Regions from separate parts of the Allorhizobium ampelinum S4 genome, predicted to be linked through region 2. Evidence: predicted binding sites of a transcription regulator. Region 2 holds the regulator's gene; each other region holds the start of a gene.
The links. The regulator PhoB, encoded in region 2, activates phosphate uptake and scavenging genes when phosphate is short. The targets are predictions, from matches to a motif close to TGTCATNNANCTGTCAT.
Positions count from the first base shown of each region.

Region 1: the regulator PhoB is predicted to act here: its motif matches at 1,542-1,558, upstream of AVI_RS08595 (acid phosphatase).
Region 3: the regulator PhoB is predicted to act here: its motif matches at 2,067-2,083, upstream of phnA (phosphonoacetate hydrolase).
Region 4: the regulator PhoB is predicted to act here: its motif matches at 1,639-1,655, upstream of AVI_RS15010 (phospholipase C).

Region 1 is NC_011989.1:1,808,219-1,811,342, reverse strand. It holds gene AVI_RS08605 (CBS domain-containing protein) at 100-534, opposite strand; gene AVI_RS08600 (rhomboid family intramembrane serine protease) at 673-1,464, opposite strand; gene AVI_RS08595 (acid phosphatase) at 1,752-3,124, shown strand, end outside.
Region 2 is NC_011989.1:409,381-412,504, forward strand. It holds gene AVI_RS01965 (GcrA family cell cycle regulator) at 314-865, shown strand; gene phoB (phosphate regulon transcriptional regulator PhoB) at 970-1,653, opposite strand; gene phoU (phosphate signaling complex protein PhoU) at 2,014-2,721, opposite strand; gene pstB (phosphate ABC transporter ATP-binding protein PstB) at 2,765-3,124, opposite strand, start outside.
Region 3 is NC_011984.1:196,065-199,188, reverse strand. It holds gene AVI_RS24380 (LysR substrate-binding domain-containing protein) at 1-595, shown strand, start outside; gene phnA (phosphonoacetate hydrolase) at 619-1,872, opposite strand; partial or broken gene AVI_RS31960 (IS1182 family transposase) at 2,169-2,332, shown strand; gene proC (pyrroline-5-carboxylate reductase) at 2,732-3,124, opposite strand, start outside.
Region 4 is NC_011989.1:3,160,141-3,163,264, reverse strand. It holds gene AVI_RS15010 (phospholipase C) at 1-1,517, opposite strand, end outside; gene AVI_RS15005 (OmpW/AlkL family protein) at 1,986-2,687, shown strand; gene AVI_RS15000 (methyl-accepting chemotaxis protein) at 2,813-3,124, opposite strand, start outside.

The DNA of each region.
Region 1 (3,124 bases), 1.4 Mb from region 2:
AAAGCCTGCCCGGACAAACCAGGCAGACCCACTATTCACGCAGAGAACTGGCTATTTATCGCGGAATGTCCGCGCCCAAAACCAGGCACGACATCGGCCTTATCCTGCGATATAGGCCTTGATGTGCTCGGCCTCCAGCTCCACCTCACGGATGCGTTGCTTGACCACGTCACCGATCGAGACGATGCCAATCAACTTGCCGCCATCTTCCACCGGTACGTGACGGAAGCGTTTGCTGCTCATCATTTCCATCAACTGGTTGACGGTGGTCTCTTCACTACAGCGAAACACATTAGCGGTCATGGCTTTGGATACCGGCATGGACAGGGCCTCGACCCCGCCTTTACCGATGGCCGATGCGAGATCGCGCTCCGTGAAAATCCCGACGATCCGGCTTTCCATGCCGACAACCACCACCGCACCGATCTTATTGTGATGCAAGACCTTGGCGGCCTCGGCCAGACTGACCGTCGGACCGACTGTAATGACATCACGACCTTTTTCGCTGAGAATATTCCTTACTGTCACAGACATATGCGCCTCCTCCTGGCAAATCTCCGGGCATTCAGGATTGGGCGCCTTTCCTCCTCCCGGATCGACGCCCCCTGATCAGGAATGCTGCCTGCATTTGCTAGAGAACGCAACCAATTGGATGCATCGACACAGCTTTTTTTAATCGACCGCCGTTTTTTGCCCGATTGGGCGGCGGTCAAACAGCGCAAACCCCAGAAAACCTAGGGTGAAGCCACCCAAATGCGCGTCCCAGGCGATGGCCGCGCCAGGATCGCCGACCAAGGGAATCCCGAAAGCGATAATCAGATTTCCGGCTAGGAACATGATAATGAAGACAAGGACCGTGCGCTCGGACAGGCTGGCAAGCACGCTCAATCGGGGTGGAAAGGCATCCTGTTCGCGCAGACGCAGGCCGGAGCGTCCGGGGCCGAAGGCAAACCGGCAGGCAGCCCCCATCAGGCCGGAGATGACGCCGGAAGCGCCGATCAAAAGACTTGCATCTCCCCAGTTCAGGCAGACATGCGCAACAGCGCCAGCGGCTGACGTCGCCAGCCAGAATAACCAGAACCGCACGGCCCCAATACGGCGCCAGACCGGCGTGCCGAAGGCGGCGAGCCATAGGCCATTGAAGCCGAGATGCTCGATACTGCCATGCAGCAGTGAATAGGTGAAGGGTGTCCACAGCCAGGCGAGATCCTGGTTGGAAAAATCATAGACATAGCGAACCGGCGAAAAGCCGAATTCCACCATGATCCAATTGGAGATCTCATCAGACAAAATCCAGCCGGTCAAGGCATAGATCATCACCAGCAGCATCAGCGCGAGAAGAATGCCGCCCGGCATGTTGAACACCGGTTCGCGTCCACTGGTCGCCGGATCGAGTCCCTCGTCCAGCGGGTCGTCCCCATCTTCAGGCTCGCGGTCCCATTGCCCCTTCGGCCTGTCGTCCATGCATCTCTATTCCTTGTGACCCGTGAGCATCAGCATATAGCGAGAGATCGGCAAAAGGAAATGCAGGAGATCACCGCTGTCAGAAAACTGTTGCACACAGACCTTAAGCAATCGCCAGCAAGACGGCTTCAGTCCACTACGCCCAAGATTGACACGGGAAATTTACAGCTATTAATCTACCAACCTGACGAATAACATCCGCCGCTGCGAAAGCCCGGAAAACGCAGCAGATCAGCGGCAAGCTCTCGTTATCGCAGGGTTCCCAAAGCCCAAGAGAAAGGCCATCCATGAAAAAACTCTCTTCAATCGCCGCTTTCGCGGCTGTCCTTTCACTTGCAACAGCGCTGACGCCAGCCTTCGCAGATGGCCTCACCCTGCCCCCAGTTCCAGCCGGTGTCGGCCATGCCGATAGCGCGCCGCCACCGGCAGGCGTCATGGCCTATGTGGATACCGGCGCCACCAACCAGCGCGGCGATGCCTGCCATGCGACACCACAGACCAATGCCGGCGTGCGTGTTCTGTCCGGCTTCCTGGAGCTTTGGACCCCTCGTACGCCCTTTGTCGACGCCGATCAGGAAGCACCGGCCAAGGATGGCTGCCCGGCGATTGCCAAATCGGACTGGAGCGGCATTCCCGGCAGCCCGACCGATGGGGTCAAGAAGCTCCCGAAATTGCATGAGCAGAATCTCGCCTATTCCATCAAGGTCACCGGCGAACATACGCCGGAACGCGATCTGGCCGCCTATCTGGATGACCGGCGGGGCAAGAATGTCAGCATTACCGATGGTCTTGGTCCCCTGGCCGATGCCTGGCGCCAGGGCGTGCGTCAGACCACGACGATCACCGGCATGCCCGCTGACGCGACCACCGTCAAATATGACGACAAGGGCAATAATCGCGGCGTCGGCTCCAAGGACAATACAGATCTCGGCAAGGCCGTCGATCTGATCGAGGCGGGCAGTGCCGATGGTTCAACTGAGCCTGCCAAGCGCTATTACAAATATGCCCGTCCTTACCGCGCCAGCGACAAGGTGCGGATCGTACCGCAACTGGAACTGGCCAAGAGCGACAAACCGGCCTCCGACGGCGGCTTCCCCTCCGGCCATACCGCCGAAGCCTGGCGCGATGCGCTGGTGATGGCCTATCTGGTGCCGCAGCGCTATCAGGAAATGCTGACCCGCGCCGCCATGCTCGGCGAAAACCGCATTCGCGCTGGCATGCACCAGACCTTCGACGTGCTGGGCGGGCGGGTGTTGGCCACCGCCATCGTCGCCTATAATCTCAACCGGCCGGACTATACGCCGCTGCGCAGCGAAGCCTATCAGCAGAGCCAGACATGGCTGATGAAGCAAACCGGTGCAAAAGATGGCCAGGCGCTGCTGGCGGCGGCCCATGCTCTTCCGAAATCGACGGATGCCTATGCCGATTACGCCTGGAACAAGCAATTTTTCGAACCACGCCTGACCTATGGCTACAAGCAGATCGGCGATCCATCCTTGGCGCCCAGCGTGCCCAAGGGTGCCGAAGTGCTGCTGGAAACCCGCCTGCCCTATCTTAGTGCCGATCAGCGCCGGGTCGTCTTGAAAACCACGGAAATTGCCTCTGGCTATCCAATCATCAATGATCCGGAAGGCTGGGGTCGTCTCGACCTGTTCCGCGC
Region 2 (3,124 bases):
GGCTTCCGCCAGCGTTGTCAACAAAACATCGGGGCAAAGGCATTGCTCCGACATGTCCTTGCAAGCGCTGTTGAACAAACCGCCTCGATAAAAAATCGGTGGATAGCAAGTTGGGGAAAAGCCTGAAATTCGATTCACGATGATTCGGCGACTCTTGTCACGGAGTCAGGCTCACACTAGGTTAATAACGAATTACTACACTGCATGCGGCGGAAAAGTCACCAACAACACGAGGAAAGTTGGGTTCCGGAACCTTCCGGGACATGGATGATGGATTCCGCGTCAAGCGCGTGCACCAGGCGGAGATTGCGGCATGAACTGGACGGACGAGCGAGTTGAAAGACTCACGAAATTATGGGCCGAAGGCCTGAGCGCAAGTCAGATTGCGACGCAGCTTGGCGGCGTCAGCCGGAATGCCGTGATTGGCAAGGTGCATCGGTTGTGCCTTCCCGGACGCGCCAAGGCAGGCGGTCCCGCCGCGACACCAGCGCGCACACCCAAGCGGCCAGCGCCGTCCACGCCTCGTGCACCGAGTTTTGCCGCACGCACGCCTTCAAGCGCGCCGCGTCCTGCCGCGCGCACTGCTGCGGCGACCGCGCTGAACGAAGATCTCGACATGGATGTCACCGAGAACATGGCTGCTTTGCCGGTTCTCAACACCACCATTCTGCCAGCCTCGCGCCGTCTGTCGCTGACGGACCTGACCGAGCGGACCTGCAAATGGCCGGTTGGCGACCCGATGACCGACGAGTTTCACTTCTGTGGCTGCGACAGCCAGGACAATTCTCCCTATTGCAAATATCACGCGAAGCTCGCCTACCAGCCGGTAAACGAGCGGCGCCGGGCTGCTGCGAACGCGCGCTGATCTCTGCCCGTGATCTCCGATCGCATGTCATAAAAAAAGCGAGCCGCCCGGCTCGCTTTTTTCGTTCCACTGGGGTTTCGGTCCATAAAAACAGAGCAGCGATCTTATGCTTCCATCGAATAGCCGGCGCCGCGCACCGTGCGGATCACGTCCTGCATATTGGAAAAGTTGAGCGCCTTGCGCAGCCGTCCGACATGGACATCGACTGTGCGCTCGTCCACATAAATGTCATGGCCCCAGACGCCGTCCAGCAGTTGAGAGCGGGAAAACACCCGGCCGGGTGAGGTCATCAGGAACTCCAGCAGCCGGAATTCGGTGGGCCCGAGGCGCACTTCGCGGCTCTTGCGATGGACACGATGGGTTTCGCGATCAAGCTCGATATCGCCGCAACGCAGCAGGCTGGACAGAACTTCCGGCTTGGCGCGGCGCAGCATCGCCTTGACGCGGGCCATCAGTTCCGGCGTCGAGAACGGTTTGACGACATAATCGTCGGCACCGGTGGCAAGTCCGCGCACCCGTTCGCTCTCTTCGCCACGCGCGGTCAGCATGATGATCGGCAGGCGCTCGGTATCGGGCCGCATCCGCAGGCGACGACATAGCTCAATGCCGGAAACACCCGGCAACATCCAATCGAGGATCAGCAGATCCGGCACCCGCTCCTGCAGGCGAAGCTCGGCTTCGTCTCCCCGCAGAATGGTTTCGACCTCATAGCCTTCCGATTCCAGATTATAACGCAAAAGGACGCTCAGGGCTTCTTCGTCTTCAACGACGGCAATTTTCGGCAGCATTCGATCCCATACCTTCAATGAGAGAGTCTTCCCGCAAGCCTTTCCTTGTCCGCTCTGGCGAAAAAGAACACGGCAATACGAGAATTTCGATGTTTACAGCATGTTTGCGCTTCATGATGGCGCTCTACTGTGACTGGAAGGCTGGCCTGTCGCCACAGGTCGAACCTTCGGGTGAAGCCCCCACCCCATTTGGCGTCAGACGCTGAGCTGTCCGATGCCAATCTCCGTCATGGTTTCATACCGGCAGCCACAGATCATGGCTCTTGGTATGCTTTTCTTTGATATCTCAAGGTCTTGATGCCTTGAGATATCAACACGTCATGCAATGCGGGGATGGGTCAACATCCTCGCATTGTCATCTCAATCGGCGACCCCGAAAGCGGTCGTCGTGTCGTCCTTCGGGCGCTCACCCTCGGGCTGTGCGCCAGTGGCCATGTAATAGATGGTCTCGGCGATATTGGTGGCATGGTCGCCGATGCGCTCGATATTCTTGGCGCAGAACAGAAGGTGCGTGCAGGTGGTGATGTTGCGCGGATCTTCCATCATATAGGTCAGCAATTCGCGAAACAGCGAGGTGTAGATTGCATCGATCTCCTCATCGCGGTCGCGGATCGACTTGGCCTTTTCCGCCGAGCGGGTGGTGTAGACATCCAGCACTTCCTTGAGCTGGGTCATCGCCAGTTCCGAAAGATGCTCGATGCCGCGGGCCAGCTTGCGCGGCACGCCGGTGCCTTGCACGGCCATGACCCGCTTGGCATTGTTCTTACCGAGATCGCCGACGCGCTCCAGATCCGAGGCAATCCTGAGCGCACCGATGATTTCGCGCAGATCGGCGGCCATGGGCTGACGTTTTGCGATGGTGACGATCGCTTTGTCACCCACTTCGCGCTCGGCATTGTCCATGATCACGTCGTCGGAGATCACCTTCTGGGCGAGGGCGGCATCGGAATTGACCAGCGCGCGAACGGATTCACCCACCATCTGCTCGGCCAGACCGCCCATTTCCGAAATGCGGCGCATTAGATATTTCAGTTCCTCGTCAAAGGCGGTGTAGATATGCGCTGTCATGTTCTGATCCTTTAAAAAGATGCATTTTCAATCAACCGTCGGATCAGCCGAACCGGCCCATGATATAGTCCTGGGTCCGCTGGTCGTCCGGGTTGGTGAACATCTTGTCGGTATCGTTTTCCTCGACCAACTGGCCGAGATGGAACATTGCCGTGCGCTGGGACACACGAGCGGCCTGCTGCATCGAATGCGTGACGATGACGATGGTGAAATTGGCCCGCAATTCGTGGATCAGTTCTTCCACCTTGGCCGTCGCAATCGGGTCCAGGGCCGAGCAGGGCTCGTCCATCAGGATGACTTCCGGGCTGACGGCAATGGCGCGGGCAATGCACAGACGCTGCTGCTGTCCGCCGGAAAGGCCCGTTCCCGGCTCCTGTAGGCGATCCTTTGCTTCGTTCCAAAG
Region 3 (3,124 bases), on a different replicon from region 2:
AATGCGTTGGCTGATACCGAAGCTTGGCGAGTTTCACACATCCGCAGGTGAGACGGACGTGATGGTGCGGCCCACGCATACGCCCGACAATTGGCTCGAGATGGAATTCGACATCGCGATCCGGAGGGGCGGCTTGATACCACCGCAATTTCTGCCCCAGTCGCTTTTTGCCGAGACACTGTCACTGGTGGCTACGGCGCGGGTCGCTGAGAGCTATCGCATGGGGCAGGGAGATCAACTGTCTCAGATTGGCTTGATCGATGTATCAACGCGTCATGGTGAACTAATGAACTGGCTGAAGCTGGCTGGTCTGCCGGTGGCAATGGCGCGTCAGGCAACCAAGTTGCCGCATTTCTATATCGCCCTGGACGCCATGTTCGCGGGCCGCGGCGCCTTGGTGGTTCCGACCTACCTGATCGAGGATCAGCTGTCACGCGGCGAGCTCGTGGAGCTGTTTCCTCAATCGCGGATCCAAGGCCCGAGCTACCAGGTTTTCGTCAATCCCGCGTCCGGCGCGGGAAATTTAGCCAAGGGGTTTGTGGACTGGATTAAGCGCGCTATCCCTTCGGTGGCTCAATATGCCGAAACGAGATAAACCGGACCTACTTGACTTTCGTGTCAGAGCGTACCGTTGAGCGCGTAGTCGAACACGTCGAAATTACGCAGATTTGCGATCGAGCGTTTTGCGTAAGTCTCGTTCAATGGATGCGAGATGATGAAAGGAACCTGTTGTTCGGCAAGGCTACCGTGTGAGCGAAGTCGCTCGCCGGCAAGCTGAGAGATGTCGTGATCGATGTTGCGTGCGCCGAGCGCGACGCCGCGGCATGAAATGACTACGATATCGGCTTCGCGATCCAACGGAAACTCGAATTGGGCCGCAGCCTGCTCTCCGGTCAACGCGACTTCAACACCAGGAAGGGTGCGGATCGCTTTCAGGATCTCATTGCGATCAAGACCGTCCTTCATGAGGTGAACGCGCACAAAACCGCCGAGCGCGCCGTGATGCTTCACGAAGGGATCGGTAATTGGGCAGATTACCCGCGTCGAGCCTTCGCCGAATTCTTCGTCGAGGATGTCTCCGAGATAGACGACGTTTGGTGTGCCATCAGCGCGAGAGAGGTCGTTCATCCCATGATCCGCAACAATGCCGATCGTTGCACCCAGATCGATCAGACGCGCTAGACGATCGTCGACATCCTTCATGAACTCGTGGGCTTCAGGCGCATCGGGAGCATGCTTGTGCTGGACCAGGTCGGAGAGCGAGAGATAGAGAATGTCGAGAGGGCGTGTCTCAAGCAGGCGGATACCGGCGTCCAGCACGAAAAGAGATAGGTCCGATGAATACTGGTCCGGCGTTCCCCGCCCGACGAGACCGGTCAAGTCTTCGATGCCATTTTCCTCGATCGTGCACTTGTCGGCATACTGCGCCGAGACGGCAATGCCCTGCATCTCGTGCGCCAGCGCCTTTCGAAGCTTGTCTTTGGCAGTCACGACGGCAATCTTGGCACCCGCCTTGGAGAATTGCGAAAGGATCGTCGGCGCTCGCATTAGGCGTGCATCGAGCATCATGACTTCCTGTTTGGTCTCGCGGTCCAGATAATAGTTGCCGGCGACACCGTGAACGACCGGGGGAGCACCGCAGACAATCGAAACGTTGTTGGGATTGGTGAAGGTCGGCATCGCAGCATCAGCGATAGCGTAAAAGCCATCGTTTAGGAAACCGCTTAATGTGGGGATATGACCGGCAGGTCCCGAAGCCGCAAGATAGGCAGGGTCGCAGCCGTCGAAGCAAATGACAACAGTCGGACGCACCGGCCAGCGATAAGTTCTTCCGTTGGCTTCGATCTGACTAACAGTGGTGGTAACAGACATCTGCAAATCCTTTCCGTGTCATGTTCTTCGCGACTGCATCGAACAGCCGCCCTTCGAGGTATACGGAACAAGGAAGATGATAAATTTGCTTTATCTCCATGTCGGTGTGAGCTTTTGGAACAGCTAACTTCGACGACGCGGTGGGAGAAAAGGTCGCTTACCCTTGCTAAAGAACATCAAGATAAGCGCTGACATGTCGGCCATCTGTCGTCGCGGCCAGTGCGACAATATCGATCCCTTCGGACACCAAGGCTGTCGCCTGATTAAGCGTTGTTCAGCGGGAACGAACGCGTCGCTCTCTTGATCGCATGGCGGCAAGGTTGGCGGCGCGTCCGACATTCGATCGGAGGCGCGAAAGTGTCGAGCATCCGTTTGGGACGATCAAACAGTGGATGTACCACGGCGCGTTCCTGATGCGGGCCTGAGAGTGCGGGGCGAGTTCAGTTTGACGGCGCTTGTCTAAGCATCCGAAGATGCCATCACTCTTGTCGGCGTTTCCGTCCTGATCGCTGCTGTTTGGACATGAGCGGCCGGCATTTGTCAATTTTAAACCTATAAAAAGCTCCCTAAACGTGGCCAACGTCTCGGAGGCGAAACTGTAGGTTCTTGGTTCTATCGCGCAGTGCGCGAAAAGGTCGGATAATCAGCTGTCCGCAGATGTTGGGAAGCTCTGCTGGACTTTCGCGATGTCGAATTCCCGCACCATACAGAGCCCGCTTTGCTAGGAACTCTTCACCGCGACAAACAATACGTTCGCATTATCCTTGCGCACAGTCTGGGCATGATTCCTGCGTATGTGTGACGTGACGCTGAAACTCGGCAGCATCCGTCATTCGACATCGCCGGATTGATCGCATAACTAGCGTCCTAGTTCGATGGATCGCGCTTTCGCTGCCGCCACGGCCTTCGTAACCAAGCTGGTCAGTCCGTCTTCCAAGTCCATGAGGATGGAGAGCGCTGCTGCGGTGGTTCCATTGGGACTTGTGACCTGCTCGCGCAGTGTAGTCGGAGGCTCGTCGCTTTCGCTCGCCAGCCTCGCAGCGCCCAAGACAGTCTGCTTCGCAAGCGTCATCGCCAGCTCCGGATCAAGGCCTGCGGTTTCGCCAGCTTTGGCCAATGCTTCGATGAAGTGGAAAAGATAGGCAGGACCGGAGCCAGACACGGCCGTAACTGCGTCCATGTGAATTTCGTCGTTTACGAACGCCACCTTACCTATGGCCGACATGAGCTGACCAGTCAGATCCCGCTGTGA
Region 4 (3,124 bases), 980 kb from region 2:
AACATGCCGTTCAGGGAGCCTGCAATGGCATCGAAGGAGCCGCCGCCCAGCCTTTGCCCCGCCATCCAGTTATCCTCGATAAACCGCATGACCGAGGTCTGGTCGGTCAGGGTATGATCGACATAGTTTTGCTTGGCATAAGGCGAGATCACAAGCAATGGCTGACGGGTGCCATAGCCGCAACGGCCCTGGACTGGCTGGCCGTTGACACCGGGCAAGGGAGTTCCGGTGCCGCAGGCCGCACCATCAAGCACGTCATAGCCTTTGACGGGAATGCTGGACGGATTGACGACGTTATGGGCGTGGTCATACCAGCCGTCGGAATCGTCATAAAGCAGCACCACGGCGGTGTCCTTCCACTCCGGCGATTGCTGGAGTTTGTTGACGACATTGGCGACGAACTCCTGCTCATCAAGCGGATCGGAATAGCCAGCATGGCCGTCTTGATAGGCGGGCGCCTTTAGGAAACTGACGGCGGGCAGAGTACCGTTGCTCAGAACCGCATAGAAATCATTGATGTCATACTGGTGGTTGGCGCCGCCGTCCTGGCTGGTGCCGATGGCGGCGACCGAACTCGGGCGGATATGCTGGGGATTGGCGGTCGAGGGATAGTATTGGAAGGGTTGGTGATGGGGAATGTAATCGACTTCATCGACCTTGGTGATTGCCGATGTCGTCGTGCGCTTGCAACCGGTCGTGCCATTGGGATTGTTGAGCGTCAGATCGAAGCCGCCCTCGAAAAAGCCCCAGGTCAGGCCCTTGTCGTTCAGGAGGTCGCCGATATTGCGGCCGGTCATCAGGGCTGTCTGGCCTTTCGAGCAAACATCGCCGGTGGGGTCGAGATCGGAAATCATCGTCCAGCCGCCATTGCCATCAGGCACGACTTCGCCCTTGGCATAGGTGCCGTCCTTTTCCAGCGTGTAACCGGGTGGCAGGGTCACGCCATTGGTCTGGCCGGAGACGAGGTTGATGGCGCCGGGGGTCGAGGGGCCGAAATTGGTGGAGAAAGATCGGTCGTTCAGGGCAAAATTCTGGGCGTAGTTCCACAGCGCTGTAACGGTATTGCCGTCATAATAGCCCATGACCTGGCCTTTGGTGCCAAAGGCACCGGCCGCACCCTTGGTGCCGCGCCCGGTATTGGCGGGAAACAGGTCCATGGCGAAAGCGTCATAGGCGGCCTGTTCGGCGGTATAGCCATGGTTCTGCGAATTGGTGGCGGCCTGGGTGCGATCGAGACGGAATGGGGCGGTGGCATCGGGGCCATTGCCCGGATTGGTCTTGTTCGGATTGGTCTCCAGCAGTCCGGCATGGGCCAGCGTATCGATATCGGCAGGCGTCTGCGGCGCGGCAGTAAAGGCGGGCTCACCCTCGACATTGGCAGCTTTCGGATAGGTCGCGAAATAATGGTCGAAGGCGACGTTTTCCTGGAAGATCACCACCAGATGCTTGATCGGCGTTGCCGTATTGACCTCAGCCGCCGCCGGGGCGGTGGGGATGAGACAGAGAGACGCAGACATGAGAATTGAACCGGCACACATGTTTCGCTGCCGAGGATGAAGAGGCATGACCATATCCTTTACGAGGATCCGCGGTGGGGAAGCTGACATCGGCGGAGTGGCAAGACGATAGGAAGCGTTTTTAACAGTTCCGTGACGGAAGAGGACTTGTCTCGCTCCAATCGCCGCCCGGGTACTCACAAGTGGGTGATAGGAAGCGGCGATGAAAAATAACCCTTCCTTTGCCGGTTGACGCGAGCATGTGGGCCACCGCTTTGAGGTCTGGTCGGAGGGTGGTCTTGTTCGAAGAAAAATTGATAGAAATCAAAAAGATGATGCATGGAAGCCACACTTCATCCTTGAATACTGGCGGCCTGTCGTAAGGTTGTCTTTTCTTGATTTGTCTCAAGGACGGTGGTGTCCGGTCACCGATAATCGGTTGCAATGCAGCAGGGGGACCTGCTGATCAATCGATAAAGGAGAGATGACATGTCAACGAACCGCACCCTTGGCTTGATAGCGCTTGCGCCCCTTGCTTTCGCATCGCTGTCTTTGGCGACGCCTCTGGCCTCTGCGGCGGATCTGACACCGGCGGCAAGCGCTCCGCAAGCCGAATCGCTGCTGACGCCCTACAGCCCCTGGCAGGTCCGCGCCCGTGCGCTGGCCGTGGTACCCAATGATGGCGGCTCGGTGGATGGCATTGGCGGCTCCGATCTGTCCTACAGCAACAGCGTCACGCCGGAAGTCGATTTCAGCTATTTCTTCAATCGCAACATCGCTGCCGAACTCATTCTCGGCACGACGTCAGCGAACGTCAATGCCGGGGGCTCAATCGGTAGCCTGGGCAAGCTCGGCAAGGTCTGGATCCTGCCGCCAACGGTAACGCTGCAATATCACTTCACCGATTTCGGCAAGTTCCAGCCCTATGTTGGCGCGGGCGTCAACTATACGATGTTCTACAATCAGTCGGCGACCGGTTCCGCCACCAAGCTCGATGTCAAGAATACCTTCGGTGCCGCCGTGCAGGTCGGTTTCGACTACATGATCAACGACAAGTGGGGCGTCAACTTCGACGTCAAGAAATATTACCTGCGCCCGGATTTCGAAGCGACCGTTGGTGGCTCCAAGGTCAAGGGCACTGCCAAGCTCGATCCATGGCTGATCGGCGCCGGTGTCACCTACCGCTTCTAAACCTCATCGAGATACATAGGAAAATGGCGGCTAAAGTGGCCGCCATTTTTGTTTCTGAGCGCTTGATTTGGGTAAAGGCCGAAGACTGGCTTACAGGAAAGACGATCTTTCGATCGCCGTTCGTCTCACGCCGCCCGGGCCATGGGGGTTGCCGGCAGTTGGAAGCGATTGACGAGGGCTGCCAGTGAGATGGCGCCGTCGGCCAGCGTCTGGCTGATGGCATTGGTCTCTTCGACCATGGCAGCATTCTGCTGGGTCATCTGGTCGAGACTGTTGACCGAACTGCTGATCTGCTGAAGGCCGATAGCCTGTTCTTCTGCGGCCTTGGTGATGGCATCGATATTATCGTCGATTTTGGTGACAAAGCCGCCGATCTGGGTCAGGGCATCGCCAGCGGTTCCTACCAGTTTCACGCCGCTTGCCACTTCCGTGCTGGA